DNA from 3 places in the Paenibacillus sp. GP183 genome. Region 1 is predicted to be linked to each of the others. Evidence: riboswitches for the same ligand, from Rfam matches in the RefSeq annotation. Region 1 holds a riboswitch; each other region holds the start of a gene.
The links. Region 1 has a riboswitch for cyclic di-GMP ahead of BLV33_RS15510 (DUF192 domain-containing protein). Riboswitches for the same ligand answer to the same signal wherever they lie in the genome.
Positions count from the first base shown of each region.

Region 2: linked by a shared signal. The riboswitch ahead of BLV33_RS14370 (hypothetical protein) and the one ahead of BLV33_RS15510 (DUF192 domain-containing protein) in region 1 are both predicted to bind cyclic di-GMP.
Region 3: linked by a shared signal. The riboswitch ahead of BLV33_RS09145 (hypothetical protein) and the one ahead of BLV33_RS15510 (DUF192 domain-containing protein) in region 1 are both predicted to bind cyclic di-GMP.

Region 1 covers NZ_FNSW01000001.1:3,164,197-3,171,697, forward strand. Annotated here, with positions in the region: gene BLV33_RS15485 (TadA family conjugal transfer-associated ATPase) at 1-202, opposite strand, end outside; gene BLV33_RS15490 (CpaE/TadZ family protein) at 227-1,078, opposite strand; gene cpaB (Flp pilus assembly protein CpaB) at 1,127-1,801, opposite strand; gene BLV33_RS15500 (A24 family peptidase) at 2,194-2,697, opposite strand; gene BLV33_RS15505 (Flp family type IVb pilin) at 2,811-2,996, opposite strand; gene BLV33_RS15510 (DUF192 domain-containing protein) at 3,038-3,379, opposite strand; cyclic di-GMP riboswitch class I at 3,464-3,551, opposite strand; gene BLV33_RS15515 (IS1182 family transposase) at 4,519-5,805, shown strand; gene BLV33_RS15520 (S-layer homology domain-containing protein) at 6,403-7,501, opposite strand, start outside.
Region 2 covers NZ_FNSW01000001.1:2,922,663-2,930,163, reverse strand. Annotated here, with positions in the region: gene BLV33_RS14375 (VanZ family protein) at 273-656, opposite strand; cyclic di-GMP riboswitch class I at 1,066-1,155, shown strand; gene BLV33_RS14370 (hypothetical protein) at 1,421-2,008, shown strand; partial or broken gene BLV33_RS30085 (UDP-glucose 4-epimerase) at 2,166-2,279, shown strand; gene BLV33_RS28830 (hypothetical protein) at 3,328-3,528, shown strand; gene BLV33_RS29680 (copper amine oxidase N-terminal domain-containing protein) at 4,020-5,024, shown strand; partial or broken gene BLV33_RS14350 (IS6 family transposase) at 5,203-5,913, shown strand; gene BLV33_RS14340 (hypothetical protein) at 6,464-6,676, shown strand; gene BLV33_RS14335 (DUF1003 domain-containing protein) at 6,695-7,207, shown strand.
Region 3 covers NZ_FNSW01000001.1:1,831,876-1,839,376, forward strand. Annotated here, with positions in the region: gene BLV33_RS09115 (metallophosphoesterase family protein) at 1-253, shown strand, start outside; gene BLV33_RS09120 (MFS transporter) at 295-1,509, shown strand; gene BLV33_RS09125 (O-methyltransferase) at 1,996-2,634, opposite strand; gene BLV33_RS09130 (THUMP domain-containing class I SAM-dependent RNA methyltransferase) at 2,770-3,909, shown strand; gene BLV33_RS09135 (SMU1112c/YaeR family gloxylase I-like metalloprotein) at 4,190-4,573, opposite strand; gene BLV33_RS09140 (exopolyphosphatase) at 4,701-5,618, opposite strand; gene BLV33_RS09145 (hypothetical protein) at 5,740-6,120, opposite strand; cyclic di-GMP riboswitch class I at 6,207-6,295, opposite strand; gene BLV33_RS09150 (hypothetical protein) at 6,461-6,913, opposite strand; gene BLV33_RS09155 (glycine-rich domain-containing protein) at 6,910-7,473, opposite strand.

The sequences.
Region 1 (7,501 bases):
TTTTCAATTCTTGATGCTTCGTCATCTGATACGTTTGCTCTTTAGGACGAGAATCTGTCCCCCGGATAGCTCTAAATGTAGTTAAAAGATCCTTCTTCGGTGCCGTGGGTGCAAGACCTTCTGCTTCTATTGATACGGTGCCTAAAGGATTTTCTATTACATTTGCACCCGTTTTCGCCTGAATTTTATCCATCAAACTCATGTCGCACCTCCTAACTGATCTAGGTTAGAATATCGAAGTGATCCCTTTTGTCTTATGAAATAACTGATGCAGCAGCGAGGCTTGCTTTGGTTTAAACAGTGAAATTTCCCTGCGGGAAATGAGCTGTTCCGCCATTTTAAAAATCGACTTGGCAATATCCGTTTTCGCGTGATTGAGTACGAAAGGGATTCCAATATTCAATGATTGGGAAACAATCTGAAAGTCATTAGGAATGTAGATCGGCAGCTCTTCGTTTAAAATCTCCTGTGCATCCGTTGTTTTAATCACACTGTCCATGGTGGAGCGATTAATGACCACCTGTGCCTTCTGCCTGCAGCCGAGAATGTCCATCGTTTCCAGCATCAGCTTGGTGTTTTTAATTGAAGTCATCTCCAGTGTTGTCATTACGAAAACCTGATCTGCTTTTTCAATAAATTGCAGTGTCCGATCTTGAAGCCCGACACCGGTATCGACCAGCAGATAATCATGATGTGACAGCAATAGATCACATACTCGTTCGATAACCACTGGAGTAACCAAATCGGCAAACTCTGGCCGTTCAGGTGCTGCCATGACCTTTACCCCGCTAGCATGATGAATGAGATAGCCCGCCAGCATAAAACGATCCATGGTCCCGATCTCATCTACAACATCTTTGATCGAGAATGTCGGATGAAGGTCCAACGCTAATGAGACGTCGCCAAATTGAAAATTACCGTCCAGCACACTGATCTGGATGTTTTTCTTGGTCAGCGCAACTGCCAGATTCACCGCCAAAACCGTTCGCCCGATGCCGCCCTTAGCGCTGCAAATCACAATCATCTCGCCACGCTTGCCCTTGCTCTGCTCCTCGTTCATCCTTTCAGCTTGATCCATCCCTTGCGCCTCCTATTTCATTGTTCCCGGCAGGAACAGTACTGCTCCCTACTTCTTGTCAGACGCAGCATTTATCCGGCTTCGGAGCAGCAGATTGATGCTGCCCCTTCCATTCGCATTTATTAGAGTTACTGAATCCTCTGGTTTCGCTTCAAGTGTCACCGTACTATATTCCGCATAAGGCGTGTCCGATTTAGCCTCAACCATCCGCCTTCCAATCGCCAGGACCCGCAAATTTTGGTTAATCGTCGTGGAAATGACCTTATCCGACAGCTTATCCGTTAGAGTTGACACCACATCGACATAATCACCAGGCTCAATCAAATTGGAGACGGATTGGACTAAATTGACTCCAACGGTAACTGCCCGATAACCCTCTTGAACTTTTTTAGAGACAAAAAGCGCCTCCTCCACCTGATTTTTCAAATGGTGGGAAAGCAGTATTTCATCGGGTGCCATGTCCATAACCGCAATCTTATCCACGGCATCGGTTGAATTTCTCACAGCCTGCGGATGGACAAGTGCTGCGGGGACCTGCATGGTTTGAAGCATTTCAGGGGTGATTTTTGTATTTGCTTTGATGGCTTGCTTGGCTCCTATAACTGTAACGACACTTGCGTCAGCAGCCTTAACTTGATCGAACTTTTTCATGTAATTAAAAAAAAGTACAGTTGTCACCAGCCCCATAAGCAGGGCCATTACCAAAATGATCTTGGATCTCATCCATTCTCCCCCAGTTTGTAATTATAAAATGAGCGCCTAAGATAAGGTTATTCGATCAGCCGGATCGAGTAAGCTCCTCTATTGACAGCGCCAGGCTTCGCAAGACCGGTACCAATTCTTCAAAAACGTCTCATCTCCTATTCCACGCGGATCGTTGAGTTCGTTGAAAGGGTCGGGACAGGGATGATATGGGACACGAGCGGCGTAAAAAAGGGAAGTTTATAGGCCTACTGGATCGGCAACCTGCACATGTCCCTTCGCATAGGAGACAATTTCCGCAACACTCTTTCCCAATCCACCGAGCCTCACTGCTTATTGAACGGTCATATGTAAGCTTTGATAAGCAAATATAAATCGTCCCAAATCGACTATGCCGCACTTCATCATCCCCCTCACCACCCTTTCTGGAATAAACAAAGCGCAGCACCTCCAGCTATAGCAACACCGTAGGGATAAGTTCCTGAGGTAAAATGCTCCTTCCACTGGATTTGCAGACCATATCGTATCCCTATCAGCACATACAAGAGAAATTGAATCCTTTGGCGAAAATCTCTCTGGAACAAAACTACCGCAACGGCGATTAATGCTCCAAGCAGCGCCATATAGACGGAGGCCGCCAGAACAAACCATGTTCCTTTCAAAGCCCCCACCAGCGCCAACAGCTTTACATCACCTGCGCCCATCCCCCCTAATAGGTAAGGAATCAGCAGGATGCAAAGCCCCACGGTAAACCCAAGTAAAGACTGCCCCAGGCCAGACCAGCCTTCCAATGCGGCATGTAAACCAAATGCAACAAGCAGCGCGGGGAAAATCACTTTGTTATAAATCATTCGTTTCTTTAGATCGGTAACGACACAAATCCCAATGACCATCAGCAGGATCAGATCAGTCCACAAACCAGGTCCTCCGTTTCTTCCTAAGAAAGTAGATTGAATTTAGTGGAGATGAAAAAGGCCGTTACGTTTGGAATAAACGCACGGCCTTTTGTAGGCTGTCGTTCAACTGCGGATTATTTCATTCCGGCAACGCCAGCATCTACACCTGCTTTCGCATTATTGAATAAAGCTATAATTTGTGTGCGAAGTAAAACCAAGGTTCCAACAACCGCAACAGCGATCAAGCCTAGCACCAAACCATACTCTGTCATCCCTTGTCCTGCTTCTTCCTTCAATAGACCTTTGATTTTGTTTACCATTTTAAATCCTCCTCATAAATTTGGTTTTTGTCGAATTTGTCTTACACCATCACTACAGTTTGTCCCATAGAAATACCTTCTTGTTCCAAGGTGCCGGCCGGCAGCTCCAATACGGATTTCGTTGCCGGTATGGCTGCCCCAATGGTTCCCGGTTTCAAGGATTGCTCCATTCCAACAATACGGCCGTCATCGTCCAGGTGAAGTACATCAATTTCAAATTTCATAAAAAATGTGTGTACGCTTTTACATGGACGTATGTATAATCCGTGTCCAATCGGAAGCTGCTTCTGAAGCATCAAACCTTTAAACCTTTGGATAAACGTCTCCGCTCTATCAATGTGATGTCCAAGCAGCAGCCCGTTTTCCCTGATCATCATTTTCATTGATAGTTTCACCACCTCCCAAGTATGTAAAAAACCCCACCTTTTCCCGAAAGGAGGGGTCACAAAAAAATGCTCCCTCGGTCTTTCGGCAACTGGCTGGCAAAAGCAAAAATGCGCTTTAGCCCCTCTAGTTTTGCGTCCCCGGCTTTCACCAGGTTTGCCTTTATCGTGACCTTGCGAAGCCTTTTTGCTTGCTGGTCCGATGTGATTGATTTCATGATAATCTACAGCAAAGCAAGAAAAAAATCCAACCAACGACTCAATTGTCACAAAATATTCAATAGTCAAAATTGTGACTTTTCACACATTTTTGATCACAATAAGAATGCCATTCTACCCGTAATGAGTTGATTTTTGGAGGAAAATGGTGGATTAAAGCAGGCTGGGAAAACATTCAATAACTTATCTACTAATAATTGGTTTATTTTAAAATAGGATTTCCGGCTTATAATTACCTTTCCGGTGTTGAAAATCCTGGTGAAATGGAAATTAATCCTACTTTAGTTGCATTAGATCCTTTAAAATATTGAATTAATCCTGTATTTTTTCATCTAAAAAGGGACTTTCAGACGATGTTTAGTCTCAACTCTTTTACCGATTACTAACCCGGAGGATCCACCGCAGTCCATTTTACTTTTTCTGACTAATGAACAAAAGTGCAGCATAAGGTTACACATTTTTCTTTGGTTGAATTGTCGCTCGGCATTTCAATTTCACCAAAAAAATAAGTCCTAATTTTCTATAATTTCTTTGATTCTCTTCTTTCAATTTTTCCATTTATATTCTATTTTGGAGCTAAATGTATGGGATTTATTAATGGAAATACTCGAAATTCTGATTGAATAGTTTCCTACGGAAACCAAGCAGCGTAATTTTAGACACTCGTCCTACCTGGATGATTCGAGAAGATGCACGGACGGTCGAACCTTAAGGTTCGCTTCCGATACCCGCAACAAAGAAAGACCACCATCAAGGGACTGTTGACAAAGTATTGAATTGAATAGGTTTTTTGAAGGACCGTGTAGAATTAATATCTATACGGTCTTTTTTATGGAGGTCAAAGCTATGATGGGTATAGATGGAGATAAACAAAATCAACTGATGTATATGAACCTGGATGATCTGGTGCCCCAAACCATTTGTTGCGGGATATTCGACAAAAAGTCGACTTCACTTTTATTTATGAAAAAGTGCATCACCTCTACTCACCAATGGGACGAAAATCCATTGACCCCGTTCTCCTTATAAAAATGCTGCTTATTGGATACCTGTATGGAATACCTTCGGAAAGAAAGTTAGAGCAAGACATTATTGTAAATCTAGCTTACCGATGGTTTCTAGGTTTAGATCTGGGTGAATCTGTTCCTGACCACTCGACATTAAGTCAAAACCGCCGCAGGCGATTCAAAGACAGCGAGGTATTCCAAGAAATCTTTGATCATATCGTTTCAAATTGCATCAGCAAAGGTACGGTAACTGGGGAAGTTGTCGTTGTGGATTCCACTCACATCAAAGTGAACGCTTCAAAAGGAAAAACGGAGAAAGTCGTTGTCGAGAAGAAACCATCCGAATATTTCAAGGATCTAGAACAAGAAGCTCGCCGAATTGAATCCGAGCTCAATAATGATCCGAACAAGAAAAAACGCGGGAAGAAACCAAAGGAGAAATGCGCGGAAAAAGAAGTAACTCAAAGCAAATCCGACCCTGAAGCAGGACTGTTAAGCAGACCCAACAAACCTAAAGGATTTCATTACCTAGCCCATACCACGATTGACACAAAACATGGAATCATCACAGACATCCATGTGACTCCAGGAAACATAAATGACCACGAGCCATTTACTGCTCGGTTAAAAGAGCAACAAGAAAAGTTTGATTTACGAATCCAAAAGGTTGGAGCGGACAAAGGCTACGATCGTTCTCCTGTACATTATGCACTCGAAAAGCTTGAGATAAAGGGGTACATAGTACCCATAGATTCTGATGAGAATCATTTGAAAAAATCAGGCCTGACATATGACAAGACAAACGATATATATACGTGCATAAAAGGAAAAACCCTTCGGTTTACGCACATCAACTTTCACACGGAAAAGCAAGCTTACACGAAGATGTATGCTTCAAAAAGCAAGGATTGTGAGCAATGTTCGTTGCGTTTCGGTTGTTTTGGCAAGACTGGTAATCGAAGGACAATTCAACGTCCGTTATTTCAAGAAGCAAAGGAACGAAATGTTGTCCGTTCACGTTCAGATGAATATCGCACGATTCAAAAAGCAAGGCGCGTGTGGTGCGAGGGCAGTTTTGGAACGATGAAGAGGTGTCACAACTTAACATATACCTATAAGAACGGCATTCGGAACGCCACCGAACATTGCCTTCTTTCCGCGTTGGCTTTAAATATAAAACGAATGATAAAAGCGGCATAAAACATCGCGATTAGTCACCCAAAATTACCTTAAACAATAGAAAATATAAAAAAACAAAGTGGGCTAGGGAATTGGATCCCCTAGCCCACTTTATCAACAGTCCCATCAAGGTGGTCTTTCTTTGTTAAGCGGGTGATGGGAATCGAACCCACGCTATCAGCTTGGAAGGGTGATAGGAGGGGTTCGCCAATCTCTGTTATGGTGGGTCAAGACCGTAATCTATAAGGCTTATCCACCTTGGAACTTTGTTCCATTTGGATGTGTTTGGTTACTTGTTGACGAAAATCGTCAACAGTTCGTCAACAAGTAACCTTTTATTTTAATTTCAACACATTCCCTGCGCGTTGTTACTATTTCCACATAACGATTCTGGAGTCCGCTTATTTAACTTACATTTATTTCATTTACAAACCTCACTGTTATTTCTTTGGTTCAAAGATTCAAAGCCTGCATCAACTCTTACAACCCCTGCTTAACCAACAATGCAGCCCTTCCCTAGTTTTAGGATGAGCTGCATTGTTTCATGCTATGTGCTCCCATTCGTTATATTTGGGTTTTGCTCCAACGATAGGTTTTTTTATCCTATTTCAATTTGACTTATTCATCCATTGAGAAGGAGGCGGAGATTGTATATTTGCCCTCAGATCTTGATTCTCCCCAATTAAGAGGCGAAACACGCCAGTAGTATTTCCCCTTTTTTAATTCGAGTTCATTGTACCAGGAATCTTTAGTTAATGGAACCATACCTGTTAGAACCTTTTCGTTTTCATCATACAACCAGCCACTGATTTGGTAAGGCACGTTACTTAAAACAATTCGCACTTTTCCATCCTTTTGTGTAGAGATTTTGTACCAATCGACATCATCCGCATTCTGCAAAATTGCATTATATTTTGTCCCTGACTCAATAGGGTACGCGTTATGTATTGTATCGTTAAGTTCACCGACAAGTTCAAGCTCACGCTTGTTCGTTGACGTAAAAACAGACTGTGGTTTTTTCGTTACAACTTTCAAATAAGAGTTTCCAATTCCCCAAGGACTATAGGAGTAATCAGTTGGACTAAATGGAAACTCCATTCGTAAAACTTTAACGCCTTTGATATTTACATTGAAATTAACCGGAGCGGAAAGACCATTGAATTCATCATAACTATATAGTAGATTTCCATCGCCGCTTATTCTTACGAGGTTACGACCTGCTCGCCCGGTATAACCCAATTTCGGATTGAATAATGTTCCGGTAAACTCGGTAAAATTGCCATCAATTTTGTATTCAACCCAATTGTTTCCCGAGTTTTCCCCAAAACCCGGCTTATTTTTATCCAAGAAATTGCCGCTCAATATTCCACCATTAAATACATATTTCCCTGTTGTATCAGACACCGCTTGATGAAATGGAGTAATAACTCCACTCCCTCGTATTCCTGAGTCCGAAATCAAGGACTGGTTGGCAATTGGAAGGTCCTCAAGACGAACTAAAGTATCAGTGGTTAAATTATTTGCCGGTATCGGGTCAGTATTTTTTGTTGGGGCATTTGACTGATTCTGAGAATTAATATCCTGTACAACAAGCGTAACACTAGCAGATTTATCGTGATAACTTACAGTAATGGTTGTTTTCGATCCCGGCGTGGCATTCAATGGTACTGAAACAAGCCCATTCTTATCCACAATTGCTAATTTTTTATCTTCCGAT
Region 2 (7,501 bases), 240 kb from region 1:
TGTATGGTAGGGTTGTAGTTATCTAATATATAGATATTAATACATTATTTTACAAATAAAATGTTTTTAGGATTGGGCCAGAATTGTTCATTTTTGTCTATTTAATTGTTCACAACAAATATTTGTTTGTTGAGCAGGGGAATAAAGTAAATAGAATTCAAACATAGGGTAGAGGATGCGAAGCAACTGTGACAAAATGTAAAGAGTCCTAAGTCAGAGGTAAGACTCAACAAGAAAAGACCCAGCTAGCTGCGCTAGTGTTTAATACTTCTTCAATATTTATGTGAAAAATAGGACAACAAAGCCCCCGTGGAATCAATAACTACATCATATAACCTTCCGTCTCGGGAAAAGAAAAGCTGCAAAATCTCAGTTGCAAAAGCAACTAAGATCGCAAAAATCAGCGCGTTTTTACGGTTTTCAAAACTGCCAAGAGCCAGTGCGCATAAAATTGCGAACAACGTAAAATGACCGGCTTTATAGAGGTACCAGTTGGATGAAAAGAGATACATATCATCCATTCTAAGAAGTTCAACAAAATGGGGATGTGGATCCAATCGGAAATATATCTCTAGATGGTGAATCAGCGCACTTTGGTCCAGTGTACACGTGCATATGAAAATAACCATGCACCAGAGCAGGGTCAGTAATTTCATAGATGATCTCCTTAACCCTACTCCATTATTTATTGATATAATTGAACCAACAAGCGGATTCAGTTAAAGATTGAAATCCACTAAATTTTCAAAATTTTATTTATCATATCATAAAAGCGCTTTAAATAAAATTATTCAGAATATTGTATCGGGTCTATTTAAAAACTTTGGGAATATCATATAAATAATTCATTTTCGATCGTAGTGTTTTCAAAGGAGTGGGGATGGTCAATCTGGGGAAATCGAGAGATTTGGGCTTTCAAAAAGGTTGCTTGTGGGGTATTGGCCTTTCCATTCCTCTTTGGTTTTTATTGATATACGTACTTTATAAAATTTTTTTCTAAAATTAATGCCAAAGCCTCTATATCTTTAATTAAAATTGGTATATATTAGAGTATATCGTCGAATCATACGATACTAGCAAAATCACTGAAAAGTGATCCGCGCAAAACTAAAGGGGCCTAATCGGTTTAAGCCGAAAAGCTAGCCAGTTGCCGAATATGAGGAGGAATGTTTATGTGGTGGTTTATTTTAGGTTGTTTTACAGGGTCGTTGGTTTCATTGCTTTTCATAAGTGTGGCTGTGGTATCAAAGAAAGCTGATTTAGCCATCGAAAGTCAAGTCTGAATGTGATAAAAGAGCATCCAAGCGGATGCTTTTTTAATTTTTATTAGCTTCTTGGATTTAGCAAATGGTATAATTACAGATGTAATTTTGTCGAATCATTGTATGGATGAAAAGTTCGTAGGAGGATTTTTTTCTAAATGACAAAGAAGATTGTAGTTACTATAAGTATTGTATTTCTGTTAGGTGTCGGATTATGGTATGTAAAAAATATAGTTAACGATAAAATTTATTCGAAGTTATCAGAATTGATTGTATCTCCAGAAGTTCAGAAAGAAATTGAAGCCGCAGCGAACTCTGAAACTGCAGCGAAAATTTTGCAAGATCCATCTTTAACTGTTCCTACAGACGTTCAAAATCTTACGAAGAACCTTCAACAGCAAACGGGGAGTGCTGATCCCAAGCAAGAGAAAGAAGCATCGCCTAACAGTAGTGATACATCTGCAGAAGGAACGTCATCCGTACAAAATAAACAAAAATCGGAAGTTGCAACTGCACCTATTACTGCACCCTTGCCTAACACCACTACACCGGTGATAAAAAATCGTTCCGAAGCTGTTCAATATGCGTTAAAAAAGTTTTCTGCTCAAGAAATTACTCACTATAGTTCACTGTATAAGGACCGTAATAATTTGACTCCAGAACAGAAACAGCAAATCAAAGCGGAAGTTTTATCAAGATTTACTCCTATAGAGCTCAAAGCATTACTAGCGGCGGCCAATCATTAGTTATAAAAGTTTAATATTCTTCATCGTCTTGGAGAGTGGATTATTATTACAAAAAAATATGAAAAAGACCAACCAGTAAACTCTGGATGACCTGAAGCAAGATCAACTCCAAAAAAGCATTATTTATTTTTTGAAATCATAAGCTCTAAAAGCAATGAAGAACAGTCTAGAAACTATTTTTTTAGATAACAAGATTGATGATGTTATCCATTTTGCCAGGTACAAAGCAGTCGGTGAATTAGTGCTGATTCCACTTAGTTATTATCATAATACATCACCGAAATTTCCCAACAGGTGCCTTTATCTTTTGCAAAAGAAGTTCGTTTCAAATAATCAGACCTCGCCCCGAGCCGATCGGGGCTATTTCTATTTAAATGGTCCGTAAATTTCGGGGAAATATGCGCATATATTTAGACAACAGACTTTTTAGGTGGTGATGGCATTGCGCATGCTTCGAATCATTTTTTATTTTGTGCTTCTGTTCATTCTTATCAAAATAACATACGATGCCCTGTATAGCCTTGCGTTGCTTATGGGATTTGATTCCTTGCCGAATAATCGTAACAGAATATTGGCAAGGGCACACGCGGAGTTATGGGCAATCAAATACACCACACTATTAGTTGTTGGTTTGATTGGATGTTTTTTCTTGGCGAATAAGAAGTAATCAGGAAATTCTGATTTAACATCTTAAATGAAAAGAAAAACATCATAGTACTCCCCATTTCGGATCACCATTTCTTAATACTGTTAGAAAAAAAGACGTTATAACATCTTGGAATCGTCTGTGCTTTTAAATTACTGAGTGTGGGCTCGAATTTACTAGCTTCGAACGAAATTGTGGTGTCGAAGTAGGCATCCAAAATGAGACGAATGACTTTAGGATGTTCTTTTTACAATATTTATTGTTAAGAATCGGTGTTAATCGACATATATAGGTATAAATACCCTGCTTGATATGCTATTATATATTTACACAATAACATATACAATTACCGATATTGCAGGTAACAAATCTACTACAGTAAGTACGGTTAGTGTAATAGAGCCAAAAGAAAATGAAGATGGGTCATAAAGGAAAAGATTCAAGTAAAAAAGGTAAATAAAATAATAATTTGCATTGTAAAAAAACTTCACGCAGTTGATGCGTGGAGTTTTTTTTGGAAGCGGAAATTGAACACTGAGAACAAACAGGCGTTTTAAACTCATTCGTCCAATCTCAATCAATCCTAGATTAACAAACAGTAGCTTTAATCTGTCGAATTGTGGTATTCTATGGAAAGTAGCGTCCAAAATGCGACATAAGATGGTGAATACAATTGAGAAAAATGAAATGGAAAAAATGGTTGATCTGGTCAGGTGTTTCTGTCGTTTTTTTAGTGATATTGAGTTTTGTAGGAATGAATATGGCGGTAACTTACTCGCTTAAAGTTATAGAATCTTCTTCAATTGAATCTTCACTTCCAACACCTAAAGAAACAACCCAATCAGATAGAATAATTGGCAATTTGAATCAATAAGGAAGTGAAAAAAATGATTCGCAGCTGGGCGTGATAAATGAAGTAAATAAACAGACTTTAAGCTCCACTCCAAATTTATCACCTGCTCCATCTGGCAGCACAGTTGCTCCATCCCCTAGCTCATCTCTCGCCTCTCCTTCTCCAATACCAAAAGGGCAGAGCTTCACCTATCAAGCAGAGGTTATTAAGGATATAGCAAAGGTAGTAGAAGACTCCATTACACTGAGAGAGAAGGTTGCCGTTACCTCAGTACTTTTGAATAAACTAAGTGCTTCGGATATGCAATTGTTTATACAGATGGCTAGTAAGGGCATGTCGATAGATGAAAAAAAGCTGCCAAAAAAGTCATTCTTGGGAAGCTTACCGAGAATGAATATAATCAATTGATTTAAATAGCTGCTAAATATGGTTTAATCGAAGGTATGCACTACAAGGAAAGTTTGAAAGAAAAATAATGTTGAATCTCTTACAAAAGGGCAAAGGTGAAATGAATGAAAAGTAAGATGAAAGTGATTTTGATCTTATTGTTAACAATGCTTATGAGTATGGCTTCGACAGCAGTGGCTGCGCAAAGTCCTACTTCAGTGGATGTCTACTTTGTGCCGGTGCATTTTACGTTCGACGGGAAGGAATATGCTCCTCCTGAGGGGCAGCGCAGCTTTATATATGAAGGCAGCAGCTATGTTCCTTTACGATTCGTTTCTTACTCCTTAGGTAAGTCGGTTCAATGGAATAGTGATACATATACCGTTACCATCGAAGAGCCAAGCAGTTCCGAATTGATTAGCATTAGTGAATATAAGTTGAACACAGAAGTTAAAAGCCAAGCCATTGGTAATGTAGATAAATCCAACTTAAAGCCAACATCCTTGAATGTATACAGGGAGAAGGTCGCGTATGTATTCGATGGCCAAGCCAAACAACCAACTGATCAACAGCCAGGCTTCATCATTGACGGCAGTCTTTACGTGCCTATCCGATTCTTATCAGAATCAGTTGGCAAGAAGATTGATTGGAACCCTGAGACTTATACCGTAGCCGCTGTAGTGAAGGAGGAAGTGAAGCCCCTTCCGAAAGAAACCAAGGATCCCAAAACAGAGGGTGCCCCTGCAGGTGGAGGCGTCGGTGGAGCTGCTCCTGGGGGGAGTGTAGGTGGCGGTGGCGGCGGAGTTGCTGGCGGTGGATCAAGTGTCAAACTGACAAATGAATCGATCACAGCATCGGCTGAAAGCCGGCTTCGTGCTTTGGAGAGCAGTTGCAGGAGTGACCTCAATGCGCTGGCTAGTCAATATCTAAGAACGAAAAATGCAGATTTAATCGTTCAGGGTAAAGCCAAGCTCAGCGCGTGTGATGCAAGTTTTCAAAACATCATTTCAGATGTTACTAGTCAATTAACTACAAATGGATATAGCACAGATATCATTCAATCTTATAAAGATGCCTATGCAAAAGCAAAGGATGACGCAATTGCCGAGCTTTTGAGACCCCGTCCTTGATCTGTTCGATTTCTCAAAATCCCGGGTACTAACGAAGATGTAAATGGCGACAGTGTAAGTAAGTTATTGCAACTTTCTTCTAGCATCCGATGATGGGATGCTTTTTTGGTTCTGGTGCAAAAATGAAATCGTGTGGTAACATAGATAAAAACCATGTGGATGTAAAGGAAACATATAGATGAATTCAGCGTCAAATTTATTCAAATGGAAACATTTTAATGCGGAAATTATTTTACTAACGGTAAGATGGTATCTTCAATATCGTTTAAGTTATCGGGATTTGGTAGAAATGATGTCTGAACGTGGCATTTCGATTTCTCATACAACGATCATGAGATGGGTACATCAATAAGCCCCTGAAATAGCAAACAGAGTTCGACCCCTTCTTAAACATTTGAATGACTCATGGCTTTGTGACGAAACCTATATCAAAGTAAAAGGTCAATGGACTTATCTTTATCGTGCTGTGGATTCAAAAGGTAAAACCATTGATTTTATGTTAAGTGAGAAGCGGGATAGGAAAGCCGTACAACGGTTTTTTCGGAAAGCTCTAGCCTTGGATCATGTTCAAATTCCAAGAGTGATTACCGTAGATAAGAACCCAGCCTACCCGGTTGCAATCGAGAATCTGAAGAAGAATGATAAACTACCTCAGGAAACGCAGATCAGACAGACAAAGTATCTCAATAACATCATAGAACAGGACCATCGATTCATTAAGAAACGAACGAACCCGATGCTTGGGTTTAAATCATTTCGAACTGCAAAGCAAACAATAACAGGAATTGAAACGATACATATGATCAAAAAGGGGCAAGTCGAATGTAATCATTCGTCGCCCCTTTTTGTCGTTCAACTCATCCATCAGTTGTTCGGTTTGATCACATAAAAAATAGTTTGACCTAACAGATCGTCTGGACTTTTTTAATTCTTGCAACAGAACCATTTGATATACTGATAAAAATTAAAGAAGTAGTAAAGACATAAATCAGCGTTTAGAATATAATGAATTTATAAATACCCTTAATCACTATTTAATTTTGGACTTCGAAGGCAGGGATTAAATCTATGATAATTCTTATGGAATATATTTCGGTTAATATTTTGATTTTGTTGGTTGCTGTTCTATTATGGATAAATGACGGTCAATTCTCTTTATTAGATTTTTGTATCGTCTTTCTATTGGCAATTTCTGGAGTAATTTTTATTCGAATGAGATTTAAAGGTATCCGTATTAAAAAATATTGAATATAGTAATGATGCACCTCCCTTATTGTGTGTTAATCGATAAGATAGAGGTGCATTTTTCGCCATTAACATTTTATTTGGGAACTCATCTTAATGAATTATCAAAATGAATCTTTTATAAAAAACATAAGATAGTGAGGATTATAATTGATGATTGATAAAATTAGATTAAATGATAAGGAAATCACACAATGAAAAAAACGATATTTAGATCAATTATTATTTTTTTTGCATTAGTCCTAATGCTGCAATCTTTTATAGCTGCAAGCGAATTTAATTTAGGAAACCATCCTGTAATGGGTATAGTTATTGGTTCGCTTGTAGTCATAGCAACACTAACGTTACCAAAAATACATTTAATGAGAAAATATTTAAACAATTCAACAGAAAACAATAATAAATAAAATGGAAAAGGTGACAAAATGGAAATTGAAACAACTGAGGATTTAAAGGATTATAGTGCTCGTGTTAACCAATTAGTGGATGAATTCGAGAGCCACATCCATGCACATTTAAATGAAGAATACATGAAGTCAACAAAATGGTCTGATAAATTCGCAGACAAAATTGCTGAATTTGGTGGAAGTTGGAAGTTTATTAACATCTTTTTTATTGTCTTAATACTTTGGATTGTTTTAAACTCCCTATCTTTCACCAAAGTATTCCATTTTGATGAGTCACCATTTATCTTATTAAACTTAGTGCTATCATTTCTTGCAGGTTTCCAAGCACCTATTATTATGATGAGTCAAAACAGACAGTCGGTAAGAGATAAGAAAGAAGCTATTATTGACTTTGCGATCAATTATAAAGCTGAGCAGGAAATTGATGATATGCAAGGACATTTGCATCGGTTGGAAGATAACTTTGCTGAGTTTAGAAATGAAGTTAAGGGGGAATTGGCGGAAATTAAAAAGCTTTTACAAGGTAAATAAAGATATTATTTTATATTGGGAAGGTTGTACACTAGCCATGCAATGGTTGATATTAGTTGTAATTCTAATTGCTGCAGTAATTTTCTTGACCTATAAAATAATAATAAAGATTAGGGATAAAGTCGAAGCAAAAAAAATCATTCAATTGTCGCTTTATGGTAAGACATCTAAAGTAAACAAGCATTTGTGTTCATTTTGCCGAAAAAAGGTCAAGCGGCTTTCTTTTTATTCAGATGAGCATGGCATGGTCGTTGGAGTTTGTGATAAGTGTAAACCCCAAGCAGAACGGAGAGC
Region 3 (7,501 bases), 1.3 Mb from region 1:
CGAGCTTCATCAAGGCAGCGGTTTAACCTTGTTTAACGTAGGGAGCGTCGGGTCACCCTATGATGGAAATCCTCACTCCTGCTATTGTATTGTCGAAGGCAGCTTTAACAGCTTACATCCCTCCAGCTATTCGATCCAAATTGTTCGTACTCCTTATGATATAGAGCATTCGATCCAATTGGCTCGGGCTGCCAAGCTTCCTGACTTCGATCGCTATATGTTGGAAATCAGCACCGGTTTGGTTCACAAATAAACTCTCCATACTGCAAGGATAACTTGAAATGAGGGGTACATATGGTCCGGTGGAAAGTCAATTTAATGGTTTTGTGGTTGGGGCAGTTTTTAGTTCTGGGCGGAATGACCATGATTATGCCGTTCATGCCCTTGTATTTGCAAGAGCTTGGGATGAAAAATCCGCATGAAATAGCCACTTGGGCAGGCATTATTTTCGCAGGCAACTTCGTCACTTCGTTTCTATTTCAACCGTTTTGGGGCGGGCTTGCTGATCGTTACGGACGTAGAGTCATGTTGCTGCGTTCCGGGTTCGGTATGGCAGTAGTCATATCGCTGATGGGGTTTGCCGGCAATGCCTGGCAGCTGCTCCTGCTGAGAATGCTAAACGGCACGATATCCGGTTTTATTCCTGCTGCTGTTGCTCTCGTTTCAACAAATACGCCGAAGGAAAAACTCGGCTTCGCCATGGGTACCCTGCAGTCAGGAGCGGTTGCCGGAACCATTCTCGGTCCATTTATCGGAGGGCTGTTGGCGGAATGGATCGGGTATCGATATATTTTTTATATCACCGGTTCGCTGCTGTTTATCGCTTCCGTCCTTACCTTGCTGCTCGTTAAAGAGAAATTTAATATCAAAGAAGCCATCGCCAAGCCTAAAGTTTCCATCCTCTCCGGATTTGGCCAATTGAAGCATATTCCTCAGCTGCCTTCTTTATATGCGGTCACGTTTATGCTTCAATTCGCTTTTTTGAGTTCGATGCCATTGATGCCGCTTTTTGTAGGGCAGCTCCATGGATATGGACCAGGGCTTGCTCTTTTTGCCGGGTTGGTAGGGTCGATCACCGGATTTTCCAATATGATCTCATCACCCCTCCTGGGCCGTCTTTCGGATCGGATAGGGCCTGAATGGATTTTGGGTGGATGCCTTGTCGGGGCATCCTTAATGTTCATTCCTCAAGCTTTAGTACATAATGTTTGGCAGCTGTTCGCTGCAAGATTCGGACTCGGCATATTCATGGGAGGCCTATTGCCTACCGTGAACGCGCTTATAGGCAAATATGCGCCAATGGGCATGGAAAGCCGCGCCTACAGCTTTAATACAAGCGCCTTGAGCTTGGGAAATATGACCGGTCCCGTGGTAGGCGGTGCCATATCCGGGCTGCTGACCATTCAGCAAATTTTCATTATTTCATCGGTGCTGCTGATGGTAAATGCCTTTTGGTCCTATAAAACATTGCTGCTTCCTATGCGAAGATTACCAAAAGCTGTCGATTAGGCGAAGCCTAGTTAGTGCGGCGAAGCTGGCTGGTTGGGTGAAGCTGGTTAGGTTGTGGTGAAGTGGTAGTGTGGAGTAGCTGGTTAGAAGTGAAGCCGGGTGGTGAGGCGAACAGTGTATTTCCTACACTAAAAAATGGATACAATCTTCAATAATCTTAATAATAGTGTATAAAGTGCAGTCTAATCTAAGAAGATCAGTGAATCGACAAACTAATTCTTAAAAACAGTGTACGCTTTATACTGATTTGGTCAAGGTATGGGGACACTCACAAATTACAATGTATGAAATGCACTGTTATTGATCGATATCCCCAAAATAGATTTCTGTGAACAAAAACCAGCCCACACACAATGTTTCTCAGTGAAGGACTGGTTTGATTTTACCAAGGACTACTAGAATCCAATCAAAAAACCTGACTATAAAAACGATGAATCCTCCCCGGGAGTCCTCGAGAAGCTTCGGGAAACCTCGATAATCGTGTTCTCACCCGCGAATACGAGCAATCGCCAGCCCGTCATATGCAGGTAATACTGTGCTTTCCAATCGGGGGTCTTCGGCAATTTTGCGGTTGAATTCACGCATTGCCTCAACAGATGCCTTTTTCACGGCCGGATCAAGTACATCTCCATGCATAAGCGTATTGTCTCCGGCAATGACGGCTCCCGGATTAGCGAGCTTTATCGCCCATTCCAAATAATTCGGATAGTTGACCTTATCCGCGTCGATAAAAAAGAAATCGAAGGTCTTTCCTTCCGCCATCAACACCTCGAATTGATCAAGGGCTTCGCCAATCCGATACTCCACCTGCTCTCCGAAACCAGCCTCAGAGATATGTAACCGGGCTGCATCAGCGAACTCCTGCTTGAGCTCTAAGGAGACAAGCTTCCCGCTAGCCTCCAACCCTCTAGCCAAACAAATACCGCTGTAACCGCCCAGCGCTCCGATTTCCAGCACGTTCTTGGCGCGTATCATTTTAACCAGCAGGGTTAACAATCTGCCATATCCCGATGCAATCGATATTTCTGGCATGTTCCGGCTTCTTATTCCTTCTTTTACCCTCTCCAGGACAGGGTCTTGCTCATATAAAGCTTCAACGTAGCTCTCTGCAGATATCGGTTCCATCGAACATCCTCCTCAAGTAGGGTCCTCCTCGATTGTAAGTCCAACCCTTTTATCCTATACTTGATAATTGTATGGTTTTTCCTGGTTGAGATCAACTTTTTTCAAATGAAGATTAGAGATAGGACGGTATAGATAATGTCACAGTTAGATCTGATCGCAACCGTTCCCATGGGGCTCGAGGCGGTGGTTGCCCGCGAAATTCGCGACTTGGGTTATCCCGATGTAACGGTTGAAAATGGCCGTGTTCTCTTCAAGGGAGACGCCTTAGCGATTTGCCGCGCCAATCTTTGGCTCCGCACTGCTGACCGCATTCTGGTCAAAATGGGGCAATTCGAAGCACATACCTTTGACGAATTGTTCGAGGGCACCAAAGCCCTGGATTGGCCGGATTGGATTCCGGAGGACGCCGAATTCCCCGTCGAGGGACGCTCGCACAAATCTCAGCTTTCCAGTGTGCCTGCCTGCCAGGGCATCGTAAAGAAAGCGATCGTGGAGAAAATGAAGCTGCGCTACGGCACCGAATGGTTCGCCGAAACCGGCGCACGCTACGTCATCGAGGTCGCGCTGCTGAATGATGTGGCGACGCTGACCCTCGACACCACCGGTCCAAGCCTGCATAAGCGCGGCTACCGCAAGCTGGTGACGGAGGCGCCGCTCAAGGAGACGATGGCTGCAGCGATGGTGCTGCTCAGCCGCTGGCGGGCGGATCGCCCGCTCTACGACCCGTTTTGCGGGTCGGGCACGATCCCGATCGAGGCTGCGATGATCGGGTGGAACATCGCGCCGGGCCTCCGGCGCAGCTTTCCCAGCGAGGCGTGGGACACGGTCCCGCCGGAGCTGTGGGAGCAGGCCCGCGAAGAGGCCTACGACGCTGTGCAGGACGATGTCCCGCTGGACATCGTCGGCTGCGACATCGATGGCGCTGCCATCGATGTGGCACTGGCCGCCGCCAAGGCGGCTGGGCTTTCGGGACAGCTCCACTTTCGAGTGGAGCCTGTAGCCAAAGCCCAGCCGCTCGGCGACTATGGCTGCCTGATCACCAACCCTCCCTATGGGGAGAGGCTGGGTGATCAGGGGGAGGCCGAGCGGGCACTGCGCCAGCTCGGGAAGGTCACGGGGCTGCTGCCCACGTGGAGCACGTTCGTGCTCAGCCCGGATCGGCAGCTCGAGCAATGGATGGGGCGCCGCGCCGATAAAAAGCGCAAGCTGTTCAATGGGCGCATCGAATGCAGCTTGGCGCAATTTTTGGGGCCGCTGCCTCCAAGAAAGCCCTAGATCGATAGCTCCTTGGAAGGATGAAAAACATCTTTCCAAGGCGCAGTCTTTTTTTTCTGAGCTCTGGAAAGAATGAAAAACATTCTTCCCAGACAGAGTCTTGCCCATCATTGACTCTCTGCAACCTCTGTAGCGATGAAAAACATCTTTACAGGATCAATTCTATCCTTTTTCTCTTAGGCAAGGATGTTTTTCAATGTTTTTCATCCTTCCGGGATAAACGTGCAGGTGCAACCGAGCCGGCTTATATTATTACCATCCCCATCCCCTTGCATGTGGCTTATACTTCTACCAATTCAAGCGGCAGCCCGTCCGGATCTGCAAAAAAGGTAAACTTTCCTCTGGTAATCGGATCAATACGCACGGGTTCCACGCTGATACCTTTTGCCTCCAAATCATGTACGGCTTCCTCCATATTGGATACACAGAAGGCCAGATGCCTGAGTCCCTGTGCTTCGGGTTGGTTGACCCGCGATGGCGGATTAGGAAAAGAGAACAGTTCAATCTGTTCCCGTTCTCCCACCAGCAAATCCAATTTGAATGAATCTCTTTCGCTTCGATAGGTTTCATTCAGTATTTTCAGACCCAATAATTCTACATAGAAGTGTTTGGAACGTTGATAGTTTGAACATATAATTGCTGCATGATGGAAACCATTAAGCATCAATACACTTCCTCCCTTTTCGCTGCTCTTTCTCTATATAGTCTAACAAAAAAGCCACACCCGGAACATAACGTCAGCGGATGCGGCTCCAAACTATGCTTATTTGCTTTGCAATCTTTATTTCACTCTAACCGTCACTTCTCATTGAAGCAACGAGTGTGCTGAGCACTGTGTCCGCTTTATCGTAGTCTACCTGGCAGGTACCGGCAGCATGATGCCCGCCTCCGCCGTTTTGCAGCATCAAAGCGCCAATGTTGGTCTTCGAGGTGCGGTTAATGATGCTGTGTCCGCAAGCGAACACGCAGTTTTGTTTATTGCGTCCATCGACTATCCAGATCGAAATATTTTGGTCTGGATATAAGGCATAGACCATGAAGCGGTTGCCTGGATAAATATTTTCTACCCCTCTCAGATCCGTTACAATAACATTACCTTCAGTGCGCGTGTAGGTGCGCAGCATTTTCTGGTATAAGGCATCAAGTTCTATGTAACGATCCACACGCTCCTTGACATCGGGAAGCGCCATAATTTCAGCTACATTCTTGGAAGCCACGTGATCGACCAAGCTTTCCATAAGCTGATAGTTGCTAACCCTATAATCGCGATAACGCCCTAAACCAGTACGTGCATCCATGAGGAACGAAAGCAAATCCCAACCTTGAGGCTCTAATATGTCTTCCTTGCTGAACTGTGCGGAATCCGCTTTGTCTACACCTTCCATAATATCATCGAGCTCGCTGCCGAATTTATCGCGTCCCCCGTAATAATCATACACCACTCGAGCAGCGCTTGGAGCGATACGATTCTCGCCCTTGAAGGTCACGTTTGCATCCATCCGCTGCCGCTCGCTGGAATGGTGATCAAACCATAAGCCGCAGCCCGGTACATAAGGAACGTTGGCCAAGATATCATTTTCACCAACCTCGATCTCACCGTCCTGCATATCCTTCGGATGCACAAACTTCATCTCATCAATCATATTCATTTTTTTGAAAAGCATCGCACATACCAATCCGTCAAAATCCGACCTTGTAATCAATCTCATCGCCATTAACCCTCCTGATAGTCCATTAGCACTATTTTTCTATCATTATACCTTGATCTTTCAGGAAGTGACAACGATTTGATATAAAATTCAACAAACAAAAAAAAGAACAGCTGCCAACCTAGTTGGCTTGAGCTGTTCTTGATTTAAAGGTTAAACATTGATAAAGCTTCAACAAAAATGCTTCTACTTGAGACCACCCAAAGCTTTTGTTCTTCTCGCTTGGCACTGATGCGTTTGTGCCCATGCTGTGTAAATCAAATAGATTGGAAAGTGGTGCAAATTTCACCGAAAGCTTGACTTCGCCCTTCCAGTAAAAGATCAACATGCTGCTGTTTCTTCCGTGAAACATTTCCACATCCCAGCAAGCTTCCTTGAGGGAGTACTCTTCCGTATCGATGAGCAATTTAGGCCCTTCCGAGCTGGGGATTAAACTGGCCACTCGGTTTCCGTTGATCGATGTAAGCACTTCTTCCTCATTTTGTTTCCATTCAACTTCCAACTGTTATTTCCTCCTGTCCCAAAAAATAAATAAAACCCCATCCGTGATTCCGTCGGGAGGGGTGTCCTGTATATATAACCCTATCCTTCGGCAGCTGGCAAGCACGTTCCAGATGGAGAACGGAGCCCCTTTAGCTTTGCGTCGCTGGCTTTCGCCAGTTTTGCCATTATCGAGATTTAACGAAAAATGTCGTATCCTGCTGTTATTACTTAAAATATAAGCGATTTATATAAAAGGAAACATAATCCAATCGCACTATTTTTCATGCAAGAATATAGGTAATAAGAACTATCTTTACAAAAAATGCCTTTCTATCTGGATTTTCCCCTTGAGAAATGACTTAACTGCTGCTTCCACACCCGCTGCTGCCGCCGCCGCAGCTAGAACCCGATGAACAGCTGGACCCGCCTCCGGAATCGCCGCCTCCGCCCTGATCCGATGAAACGGAGCTCCCGCAGCCTGAGGCAGAGCACCCGCTTCCGCCGCTGTTTGCTCGCATCTGACTGTCGTCAATCGGAAGAACGTCATTCATGTTGTTCTGATAATTCGAATTATCCACCATGGAGAAAAACATCATTGCTCCCGCCAAATAGGTCAAATCCATGGTTCCATTGTTCCTTGACCAATTTGTTTGCGCATAGCTCGAGCTTCCCGCAGCATGCCTTGCTTCATCTATGGCTTGATTGATTAGAATCTGGTTCGTCTCTTTTACCTCTACATATCGATTGGCGGTTTCCGTATCAAACCAGAGACTTGAAATTTCCTGTTCATTCCCCTGCTGAAGCACATTCAATCTCTCTGCTTCCAGCGGATAGCGGAAGAATCCATTCCAAATCGCCTGACTGTAAGGAGTGAATATAAACAAATGCGCATAGACCCAGTCGAACCACGCACGTCACCCGGCATTTGTTTGGGGTCGCGTTCAGGAGCATGATGTATTTGGCTGCCCATAAAGGCTTCGCCGAAATTTTGATACTCCCTGGTGAACATCAGCATTTCGTGCCAAATATCATCGACCTCTTCACTGAACATCGGAGTACTTTTCAAAATCAAGTTCATCAAGAAATATCTTTTGAGCTCAAAAAGCTTACAATGAAATTCATCTTCCGACATATTCCCATGCTTCGTCATTACCCTATATTCCAGTCTTTCAACAAAATCCGCAGTAAAAGCGGCTTCGAGTCGTTTGACAGCTTCCGTCAGTGGAATTGAATCAAGTAAACCCAATCCCTGGGGCAATTGACTTGCATCATAACGGACACGTTTGGTTGTCCCTTGATTGCTTCGCGAACTGTAACTCACAAAGAAGATGACGATGATGAAGACGATGGCGCCAATAAAAAATGCTGGCATGTATAACCTCCCGGAAATTTGGCTTTCC